2 linked regions of the Metabacillus sp. KUDC1714 genome follow. The protein of the gene in region 1 binds, or shares a complex with, the protein of each later gene. Links are inferred from orthologs where the notes say so. Each region holds a gene or a part of one and is shown in the gene's direction. Other genes may lie near its edges.

Region 1 (5,919 bases):
CCTCCGTTGTCATTTGTTACCCTTATTGTATTATAACAGCATTAGTTAGTCAATAACTGTTTTGTAACAATTTTTCGAGGAGAAAGGAACTTTTTCGTGTTTAAAAAAGGTATTTTGCACTTTATACAATGTGGAACAATTTTCTGCAATAGCTTGATAATATAAACAGCCAGAAAGAACATTACAATAGTTATTTCTAAGGTCGTTCAAGTGAATTCGTCATAGTCGTTTAGTATAATGGGGATATTGAGGGAAATAGGGAATTTGAAAGGAAGATGAGCACATGAATCTTAAGGTTATAGGCTACTGGGGTGGGTTTCCAGGAGTAAATGAAGCAACCTCAGGATATTTAGTTGAATCAAACGGCTTTCGATTATTAGTTGACTGTGGAAGTGCTGTTTTGTCAAAGCTTCAGGAGACAATTGCAATAGATGATTTAGATGCTGTTATTCTATCTCATTATCACCATGATCATGTTGCAGATATTGGACCATTACAATATGCAAGCTATGTTTCATCATTCATTAAGGGATTCCAAAAAAACATACCAATTTATGCTCATACATTAGAGCGGGAGGAATTTGAGAAGCTTACCTATAAGAATGCAACAACGGGAATAGAATATTACCCTAATCAGTCATTAACAATTGGGCCATTTACGATAACCTTTTTACGTACAATCCATCCGGCTCCTTGTTTTGCGATGAGGATTACCGATCAGCAATCAACGATTGTATATACGGCTGATTCAAGCTTTCAAGAAGCGTTTATTCCATTTACAAAGGGTGCCGATTTACTGATTGCTGAATCGAGCTTTTATGGAAATCAAAATGGAACTAATGCCGGCCATATGAATAGTAAAGAGGCAGCAAGTATTGCAAAAGGTGCTGGAGTTAAGCAATTACTATTAACTCATTTGCCACATTTCGGTGAACACGATCAATTAGTAAAAGAAGCAAAAGAACTGTACTCTGGAATTGTTGTACTCGCAAGCTCAGGATATGAGTGGAGCATAAAGTAATGGAGGAATTTACATGCTTTTTATCGATAATAACGGCATAACAGATCCTAGAATAAATTTAGCAATTGAGGAATATGCAGTTAAATATTTAAATCCAAATGAAACCTATTTATTATTCTACATAAATGAACCATCTATCATCATTGGAAAAAATCAAAATACGATTGAAGAAATTAATACTACTTACGTTGAAGAACAAAAGATCCATGTTGTAAGAAGGCTTTCAGGTGGTGGTGCTGTCTACCATGATAAAGGCAACTTGAATTTTAGTTTTATTACGAAAGATGATGGTGAAAGCTTTCATAACTTCAAAAAATTTACTGAACCAGTGGTCCTGGCACTTGAAAAGCTTGGTGTGAAAGCTGAAATGAGCGGAAGAAACGATATTATTGCAGGGGACGGTCGCAAGATTTCTGGAAATGCGCAATTTTCCACTAGGGGACGAATGTTTTCTCATGGGACGCTATTATTTGATTCAGAAATAGATAGTGTCGTTTCCGCATTGAAAGTAAAGAAAGACAAAATTGAGTCTAAAGGTATTAAATCAATAAGAAGTCGTGTTGCAAATATAGTTGAGTATTTAGATGAGAAAATTACAATTGAACAATTTAGAAAGCTATTACTTCTTAATATATTTGAAGGTGTTGATCAGATACCAACCTATGTTTTAACAGAGGAAGATTGGAAGAAAATCAATGAAATTTCTAAAGAACGCTACCAAAACTGGGATTGGAACTATGGGAAATCTCCAAAGTTTAACTATCAACATTCACACCGCTTCCCTGTTGGACAAATTGATGTTCGACTAGAAGTTCAAAAGGGCATAATCGAAAACTGTAAGATTTATGGTGACTTTTTTGGAGTTGGTGATGTGGATGAGGTTGAAAAGACGTTGATGGGGACTCGATACGAAAAGGCAGACCTCGAAAAAGCATTAGATGATTTAGATATACAGAAATACTTTGGAAATATCGAAAAAGCAGATTTTATAAATCTTATTTATTAAGGTCAGGGCCTACTTTATATAAAGGCTCTGTTAAACTTGTCTGTTGATTATCACTGCAAAAGATGCATTAATTAAGGTATAATATATCCTAGTGAAAAGTAATCTTTAATCTTAGATTCAAAGTAGAAAGAGAGTGTTCATTATGGGCCGTAAGTGGAATAATATTAAGGAAAAAAAAGCGTCAAAAGATGCAAATACAAGTCGTATCTATGCAAAGTTTGGACGAGAAATATATGTAGCTGCGAAACAAGGTGAACCAGATCCGGAATCAAATCAGGCATTGAAAATCGTTCTTGAGCGTGCAAAAACGTATAGTGTACCGAAAACAATCATTGACCGTGCAATTGAAAAGGCAAAAGGCGGATCGGAGGAAAGCTTTGATGAGTTACGTTATGAAGGCTTCGGTCCTAGTGGTTCAATGATTATCGTGGATGCACTAACTAATAACGTGAACCGAACTGCATCAGATGTGCGTGCTGCATTTGGTAAAAATGGTGGAAACATGGGTGTAAGTGGTTCTGTAGCATATATGTTTGATGCTACTGCAGTAATTGGAATTGAAGGGAAAACTGAGGATGAAGTGCTTGAACTATTAATGGAAGCAGATGTAGAGGTCCGTGATATTTTAGAAGAAGATGAACAAGTTATCGTCTACGCTGAACCCGACCAGTTCCGTGCGGTGCAAGAAGCATTCAAAAATGTTGGCATTACTGAATTTACAGTAGCTGAATTAACAATGCTTGCACAAAATGACGTATCACTTCCAGAAGATGCTCAAGCACAATTTGAAAAATTAGTAGACGTATTAGAGGATTTAGAAGATGTTCAGCAAGTGTACCACAATGTGGATTTAGGTGAATAAACAAAAGGGTCAGCACTCTCCTTCGTATTGTTTTTCTTAATCAACGGGGTGCTGACCCTTTGCCTTACTATATAACTATGAAAGAAATACTTAAATGACCTTATAGGTGGAATCCTTCTCATAGATTGTATAATCTTTGAACATTCAATATAATAAAGAAAGGATCTTTTTAATAGAAAAATGAATGGCTATTCATTCATTTTAACTAAGGGGTGGGAGAATGAATTTATCTTCACGGCTATCACAAACTGTAAAAGATTTTGGTGACAAACCAGCGTTTATTTTTGAAGGAAAAGAAATGTCCTATCTGCAACTTGAAGAAGCAATAAATCAATTTGCAAGCAGCTTACATGACTTAGGAGTTAAAAAAGGGGATCATGTAGCTGTAATATTAGGCAACACTCCGTATTATGTAATCTCTTTGTATGGGGCATTAAGAGCTGGAGCAACAGTCATTCCAATAAACCCAATCTACACAATGGATGAGATTGCTTATATTATTAATAATGGTGATGTGAAAACCGTTGTAACCTTAGATCTTCTTATCCCATTATTTGATAAGCTTGATGCTCAGCTTACAAAGGTTGAGCAGATTATTATTTGTGAAACACCTTCTAGCGAAAGCGAAGGGAAAGTGGATATTACAAAGCAATCAATTTACAGAAAAGTGAAACCGTTTGCAACCATGCTTTCAAGAGGATCTGTTTCTTTTATAGAACCTGAGCTTGATGAAGAAGATATTGCAGTTATTCTCTATACTTCAGGGACAACAGGAAAACCAAAGGGGGCAATGCTGACACATAAAAATTTATATAGTAATGCAATTGATACAGCGAATTATTTAAAAATTTCAAAGGAAGATATAGTTGTCACAACATTACCTATGTTCCATGTTTTCTGCTTAACTGTTTCACTAAATGCACCATTAATGAATGGGGCTACTTTGCTAATTGTCCCAAGATTTAGCCCTGATGCGATTTTTAAATTAACTAAAACACATGGTGCAACAGTGTTTGCTGGTGTTCCAACCATGTATAACTTCTTGCTTCAGCATGAAGATGCAAATCCAGCTGATTTAAGTACACTAAGGCTATGTATTTCTGGTGGAGCTTCTATGCCAATCGCTTTACTTAAGGGCTTTGAACAAAAATTCAAAGTTGTAGTCTCTGAGGGCTATGGATTATCTGAAGCGTCACCTGTCACCTGCTTTAATCCACTAGATCGCCCAAGAAAGCCAGGTTCTATCGGAACAGAGATTATGAATGTAAAAAATAAAGTAGTAAATGAACTGGGTGAAGAGTTACCTCCGAACCAAGTTGGTGAATTAATTGTAAAAGGTCCAAATGTAATGAAGGGCTATTATAAAATGCCAGAGGAAACAGCTCATACGATACGTGATGGCTGGCTTTTTACTGGTGATCTTGCGAGAAAAGATGAGGATGGTTATTTTTATATTGTTGACCGCAAGAAGGATATGATTCTTGTAGGTGGTTACAATGTTTATCCACGTGAAGTGGAAGAGGTTCTTTACGATCATGAAGCTGTTGTTGAGGTCGCTGTATTAGGAGTTCCAGACCCGAATTTTGGTGAGGCTGTAAAGTGCTTTGTGGTGATAAGTAATGCTGAAGTGACAGAAAAGATGCTACTTGACTATTGTAAAAAGCATTTAGCGAAGTATAAAGTCCCAAGTTCAATTGAGTTTTTGGAAGAGCTTCCTAAAAATACTACAGGGAAAATTTTACGAAGAGCGCTTAAAGATCAAGTTTTACAGAAATAGTATTTTGATAGAATTATTGCATGGATTAAAAACTAGTAATTAATGAAAATTAATATTTTTAAAAAACACAGATACCCTTATTGTATCTGTGTTTTTTCGCTATTTAGAAGAAAGGAAAATTTGAATTTGCAGAAAAATCAGTATTAAAATATTCAAAAAATATTGAACTATTTTCTTGTTCCTGTATAATTTAATCAATAAAAGCATAAAAGCATAACCGTGAAAAAGTTATTAAAAGGGGGATTAAGTAATGAAAAAGGGTTGGAAATTAGGAGTTGGCATGATGTTAGCTAGTTTTCTAGCAATTTCAGGCTGTGGTAGTAATGAAAATACATCAGATGGTACTGAGGGTTCTAGTTCAGAGAGTGAGAAAACATATACAATCGGGGTAAACCAGATTGTTGAGCATCAATCACTTGATTCTGCATTAGAAGGCTTCAAAGCTGCGTTAGAAGAAAAGGGCTTAGATGTAGAATATGATGTTCAAATTGCACAAGGTGATCAAAATAATAGTCAAACAATCGCAAATAATTTTGCTGGAGATAATGTAGATTTAATCTTTGCTAATTCAACGCCAAGTGCCCAAAGTGCATTAAATGCAACTACTGAGATTCCAATTGTCTTTACATCTGTTACAGATCCAATTGGAGCAAGCTTAGTGAAAAGCTTTGATGAGCCTGGCGCAAATATTACTGGTACGACTGATACACATCCGGATGCAATTCCTAATACAGTTAAATTTATAGACGAAAATGTTGAAGGAAATAAAGTAGGGATGATTTATAACTCTGGTGAGCAAAACTCAGTTGCACAAATTGATCTTGTTAAAAAGGCAATGGAAGGAACAGAACTAGAAGTTGTTGAAGCATCTGTTTCAACATCAGCTGAAGTTAAACAAGCAACAGAATCATTAGTTGGTAAAGTTGATTCTTTATATGTAATTACAGATAATACAGTTGTTTCTGCACTTGAAAGTGTTATTGGAGTCGCAAGTGATTCTGATATTCCGTTATTTGTTGGAGAATTAGATTCTGTTAAACGAGGTGGCTTTGCTGCTTACGGTTTTGATTACTATGATATTGGTTTTGAAGCAGGAGAAATGGCTGCTAGCATTTTAACTGGTGAGAAAAAGGCAAGTGAAATTCCAGTTCAATACCCACAAAAGCTTAAATTGCAAATTAATGCAAAAGCAGCTGAAGCCATGGGAATTGAGATTAAGGAAGAATGGAAAGAAGCAGCAGAAATTCTTGAAT
Region 2 (5,119 bases), 1.7 Mb from region 1 along the record:
ATGAAGGAGTTCAAATTCATGGTGGATATGGATTTATGGCAGAATACGAGGTTGAGCGTGTGTACCGAGATTCGCGTATAAATCGAATCTTTGAAGGTACGAACGAGATTAATCGTCTATTAGTCCCTGGTACTTATCTACGAAAAGCAATGAAAGGTGAGCTCCCTCTATTCCAGAAAGCTCAAAGCTTACAAGAAGAGCTAATGATGCTAATGCCTGAGGAGGTTGGTGAGGGCACTCTTGAGCAAGAAAAATATCTGCTGAAAAATGCTAAGAAAATCGGTGTGCTTATTGCTGGATTAGCGGCACAAAAGTATGGAAAGGAACTTCAAAAAGAGCAAGAGATCCTTGTCAATATTGCTGATATTGTAAGCAATGTGTATGCGATGGAATCAGCAATTTTACGCACAGAAAAAGCAATTGCAAAAACAGGAGAAGAGAAAAATAAACAAAAGCTTCTCTATACTCAAGTTTACTGCCAGGAAGCTTTCAATGAAATCGAAGCACATGCTAAAGAATCATTGATCGCAGTTGAATCAGGGGATTCATTAAGAATGATGATTTCGGCATTACGTAAGTTTACCCGTCATACCCCAATTAATGTGATTGGAAAGAAAAGAGAAATTGCAGCTGCAATAATTGATAAAAATGCGTATTTAGCATAGGCTGTTTTCGCAAACTTTGTTGCTTTTAAAATAGTATTGGGTTGGTTGATTGGCGCCCCAGGATGCTCGCTTTCCGTGGGGCGGGCGATGAGCCTCCTCAGCGCGAAGCGCCTGCGGGGTCTCATCTATCCCGCTACTCCCACAGGAGTCTCGCATATCCGTTCCAATCACCCTAATCAGTTTTGTTCAAAAACAACAATCTTTTAGAATAGAGCCTTAGCATAAAACGAAGAGGTAAAGAAGACAATCGTTACTTTGGATTGTCTTCTTTCAATTTTAAGGGAGCCTGTTGCCATTAAGCCTGCTAAGTCATTTCTCAAGTTTTTACGAAATGACAGAGTGTCTGAGTTATTTATAAAATGTATGAAATTAGAATATTTCTAATTAGGTTTGTATGAGTGGATATGATAAGATAAAGTTAAATGAAAATGTAGTTTGGGTGGTGATATGGTATGTCTTTAGATTTTTATTGGTATCCTAAATGTGGTACATGTCGTAAGGCGAAAAAATGGTTAGAAGAACACAATGTTGACTTTAATGAAATACATATAGTTGAGAATCCACCATCTAAGGAGGAACTTTCATCTTTTTATAAGAAAAGTGGTTTGGAGCTTAAAAAGTTCTTTAACACGAGCGGACAAAAATATCGCGAGCTTGGGCTTAAGGATAAATTAGCTACAATGTCTGAGGAAGAGATGATTGAATTATTATCTTCAGATGGTATGTTAATTAAACGACCAATTGCAGTTGGAGAAAAGGGTGTCACAGTTGGGTTTAAGGAAGAACAGTATGCAGATAATTGGAAAAATTAAAAGATACTTCTTGCATACTCTGCTATAAACTGGTAAAACAATATTGACTAACTCAATAATTGTAATCAAGTAATTAGAATCTAGGTCATCCCTTGTATATGACAACTAAAAATTGAAATGAATGCTGGAGGTAATGAAAATGAACACACCAAAAGAACTTCGTTATTCTGAAGAACATGAATGGGTAAAAGTAGAAGGAGAAAAGGTTCGTATTGGTATTACAGATTTCGCACAATCTGAGCTTGGCGATATCGTTTTTGTAGAATTACCAGAGGTAGGCGACGAGGTTAAAGCGGACGAGCCATTCGGTAGCGTTGAGTCAGTGAAAACTGTATCTGAGCTATATGCCCCAATCAGCGGTAAAGTAGTTGAAATTAATGAAGATCTTGATGACAGCCCTGAATATGTAAATGAATCTCCATATGAAAAGGCTTGGATGATTGTGGTAGAACCTGCTAATGTGGCTGACGTAGAGAATTTAATGACAGCTGAACAATATGAAGAAATGACAAATGAAGATTAATTAACATCCGACGAAGGACAGTATGTGGCGTTTTATGCACTACCATATCAGTGGAATGAAAAAAATCCCACTGAATGAAGTCATATATTAAGGACATCCTACAAATAGGTAAAGGAGGGTGTCCATATGTCTTTTGAAAAGCAACGTTTAGATATAACAGATCGAGTTGTAGGTAAATTTACTGATGGGCAATTAAATCTTTATCTTGAAAAAGAAATGATTGGCCAGATGGTATCAGAAAATAATTATGATTTAAAAACTGGCTATGAATTCAATAATAGTCGGTTTTATCAATTTGCAGATGTTATAACAGGATCAGACCAAAAATACGTTGACTGTGATGACGAAAATGGCTGGTGCTAGAAGCAGTGGATTGCTCCACTGCTCTTTTTTGCACACTGTTTTCCAAATGGTTGATGTTTTAAACACTTCACAGGCACTTGCGCTTTAGTTATGTGGTCGTTTCTTTCAAATCGTTTTTTCGGTAATTCGTGTTTATTTAAAGTGTTTTTTAATACCTTAAATAAAACTTAAGAAAAAACATTTAATAAAGAGGAAACAACCTCGACAAATCGAATAGTTTATAGAAAAGACTTTTACTATAAAAACAGGTGATGTTTATGTCGTTAGTTGAGGTTGAAAAAGTGTTAATTGTCGAAGGGAAATCAGATAAAAAGAAAGTTCTAAATGTGTTAAACGAATCAATCGAAATTATCTGCACAAATGGAACGATAAGTGTAACAAAGCTTGATGAATTAATTGATGAATTATTTTTAAAAGATGTCTATATTTTAGTGGACTCTGATGATGCAGGGGATCGACTTCGTAAACAATTCAAGAGGGAATTTCCAGAGGCATCGCATATTTATATCGACAGAGCCTATCGTGAAGTAGCGACTGCACCAGATCACCATGTTGCTTCTGTTTTACTAAGTGCAAATATTGATGTGGATGCGAAATTTCTTTAGAAAGGTGTAACATTATTTAAATATGATTGAATGGGAAGAGAAACAGCTTACAATACAAAGAGATGGTCTAATGGTTTTCTATTTATACACTCCGATGTGTGGAACATGTCAAGTAGCTAAACGAATGTTATCTGTCGTAGATGAATTAGTTCCCGCTATTCACATCTATTCTGTTAACTTAAATTACTTTCCTAACGAGGCTAAAGAGCTTGGAATCGAAAGTGTACCTTGCTTACTCATTTATGAAAATGGCCAAGAAAAGGAAAAGATTTATGCGTTTCATTCAGTTGGATACTTACTTGAAAAAATAAAGCAATATTCCACTATTAATGGATAGGAAGCATGACCTATGATTCATAAAACAAATAAGATAGGTAGTATAAAGATTCAGGTAAGTCTTGCTAATATGACATATTTCTTGGGAAATATTAATAATCCCACAAATAATGAATAAATAAGCAGAAACTGTCGACTTATTAATAAAGGATTCTTCCGTGATTCAATGAAGTTATTAAATAGCTTGATTGATATCGGAGGTTTTTTTTATGTATATGACAACGTTTATTTCTAATTTTAATAAAGCTCGGTTTTTAACTCCAATACTTTTGAATCAAACTCTAATAGTAGAAATAAAACCTCAGCAAGAGATTAGTCATTTTATTGAACTATCATCAAAAGGGGCTAAAACGTTACATACTCAACCTTCGAAAATTGACTTTGTCATGGAAGGAGAAGGCTATGACCTCGAACAAGTATTATTAAACACTGTAAGCTTAAAGCAATTAATTGCTTTTGGGAAAATTACGATCAAAGGGTCTTATCGTAATTTTTTAAAATTCGAGGCAATCATAAAGTTAAGTTGATAAGGGGAAATCCTTGAATCTGAAGTTTGAAATCGTTTACTATATAGGTAGACTAATAGGTATAGGAATTTGCATCTTAGAATTCAAAACCAACAGTGAAGTATTTTTTGATAAATACATCTTGTAATAGGAGGAGTTAAGATGCAAGAGAAAAATTACCGGCCTGAAACGGTCACAATTCACGGAGGGCTAAAGAAAGATTCAATGACAGGTGCCAGGTCTGTGCCTATTTATCAATCAAATGCTTACTTATTTGAGAATACTGAGCACGCAGCTAACCTCTTTGGTTTAAAAGAACCAGGATATATTTATACCCGAATTCACAATCCAACTTCAACTGTTTTTGAAGAAAGAATTGCACAGCTTGAAGGTGGCATAGGTAGCTTAGCGGTATCTAGTGGAATGGCGGCGATTACACTTTCGGTTTTAAATATTGCTGGAGCAGGTGATGAAATTGTATCTGCTTCAACATTATACGGGGGAACTTACAATCTTTTTGCAAATACTTTACCGAAATATGGAATAGATACAGTGTTTGTTGATCCGAAAAATCCTGAAAACTTCCGTTCTGCTATTTCACCTAAAACAAAAGCTATATTCGCTGAAACCATTGGAAATCCAAGTTTAGATGTACTTGATATTGAAGCTGTCGCGAATATAGCTCATGAAGCTGGGATTCCGTTAATTGTAGATAATACATTTGCTACACCTTATCTTTGCCGGCCGATTGAACATGGTGCAGATATCGTTATCCACTCAGCAACAAAATGGTTATTAGGAAATGGGACAACTCTAGGAGGAGTAATCGTTGATGGTGGGAAGTTTGATTGGAATAACCCTAAATTCCCTGGTTTTACGACCCCTGATCCGAGTTATCATGATCTAGTATATGCAGAAGCATTAGGCGAGCAGGCATTCATTATTAAAGCTAGAGTTCAATTGCTAAGAGACTTAGGTCCCGCAATTAGCCCATATAATGCATTCCAATTCACACTAGGTTTAGAAACTCTTCATGTTCGAATGAAAGAGCATGTTGCTAATGCTAGAAAGATGGTTAAGTATTTAGTGCAGCACCCTTCTGTTGAATGGGTTCTATATCCTGAACTTTCGGATCATCCTGCAAAAGATTTAGCAGCAAAATATTTACCTAATGGTGCTGGATCCGTTATCGTTTTCGGAATAAAGGGTGGACGAGAGGCAGGAGCTGCTGTTATTAATAATGTAGAACTGTGGTCACACGTTGCGAACGTAGGGGATGCAAAAAGTTTGATCATCCATCCTGCTAGTA

What was found.
Region 2: the proteins of HUW50_RS13100 (region 1) and gcvH are in contact, whole or in part, in a crystal structure (PDB 3A7A), measured with the Escherichia coli proteins. The link is inferred for Metabacillus sp. KUDC1714 from one-to-one orthologs.

The regions. Positions count from the first base shown.
Region 1 is NZ_CP055263.1:2,739,600-2,745,518, forward strand. What follows is about bases 67-3,030. They hold HUW50_RS13100 (lipoate--protein ligase), read left to right. Parts: upstream 67-1,034; coding sequence 1,035-2,027; downstream 2,028-3,030. Other genes in these bases: HUW50_RS13095 (MBL fold metallo-hydrolase), read left to right, coding at 284-1,021; HUW50_RS13105 (YebC/PmpR family DNA-binding transcriptional regulator), read left to right, coding at 2,170-2,889. Also shown: HUW50_RS13110 (fatty acid--CoA ligase family protein), read left to right, coding at 3,110-4,666; HUW50_RS13115 (ABC transporter substrate-binding protein), read left to right, coding at 4,917-5,919. UniProt on the Escherichia coli protein: Catalyzes both the ATP-dependent activation of exogenously supplied lipoate to lipoyl-AMP and the transfer of the activated lipoyl onto the lipoyl domains of lipoate-dependent enzymes.
Region 2 is NZ_CP055263.1:990,960-996,078, reverse strand. The notes cover bases 381-3,308. They hold gcvH (glycine cleavage system protein GcvH), read left to right. Parts: upstream 381-1,616; coding sequence 1,617-2,000; downstream 2,001-3,308. Other genes in these bases: HUW50_RS04865 (thioredoxin family protein), read left to right, coding at 2,991-3,305; HUW50_RS04870 (toprim domain-containing protein), read left to right, coding at 2,621-2,968; HUW50_RS04875 (YusG family protein), read left to right, coding at 2,127-2,363; HUW50_RS04885 (arsenate reductase family protein), read left to right, coding at 1,118-1,477; HUW50_RS04890 (acyl-CoA dehydrogenase family protein), read left to right, coding at 381-665. Outside these bases: more of HUW50_RS04890, read left to right, coding at 1-380; HUW50_RS04860 (SCP2 sterol-binding domain-containing protein), read left to right, coding at 3,514-3,831; HUW50_RS04855 (O-acetylhomoserine aminocarboxypropyltransferase/cysteine synthase family protein), read left to right, coding at 3,973-5,119. UniProt on the Escherichia coli protein: The glycine cleavage system catalyzes the degradation of glycine. The H protein shuttles the methylamine group of glycine from the P protein to the T protein.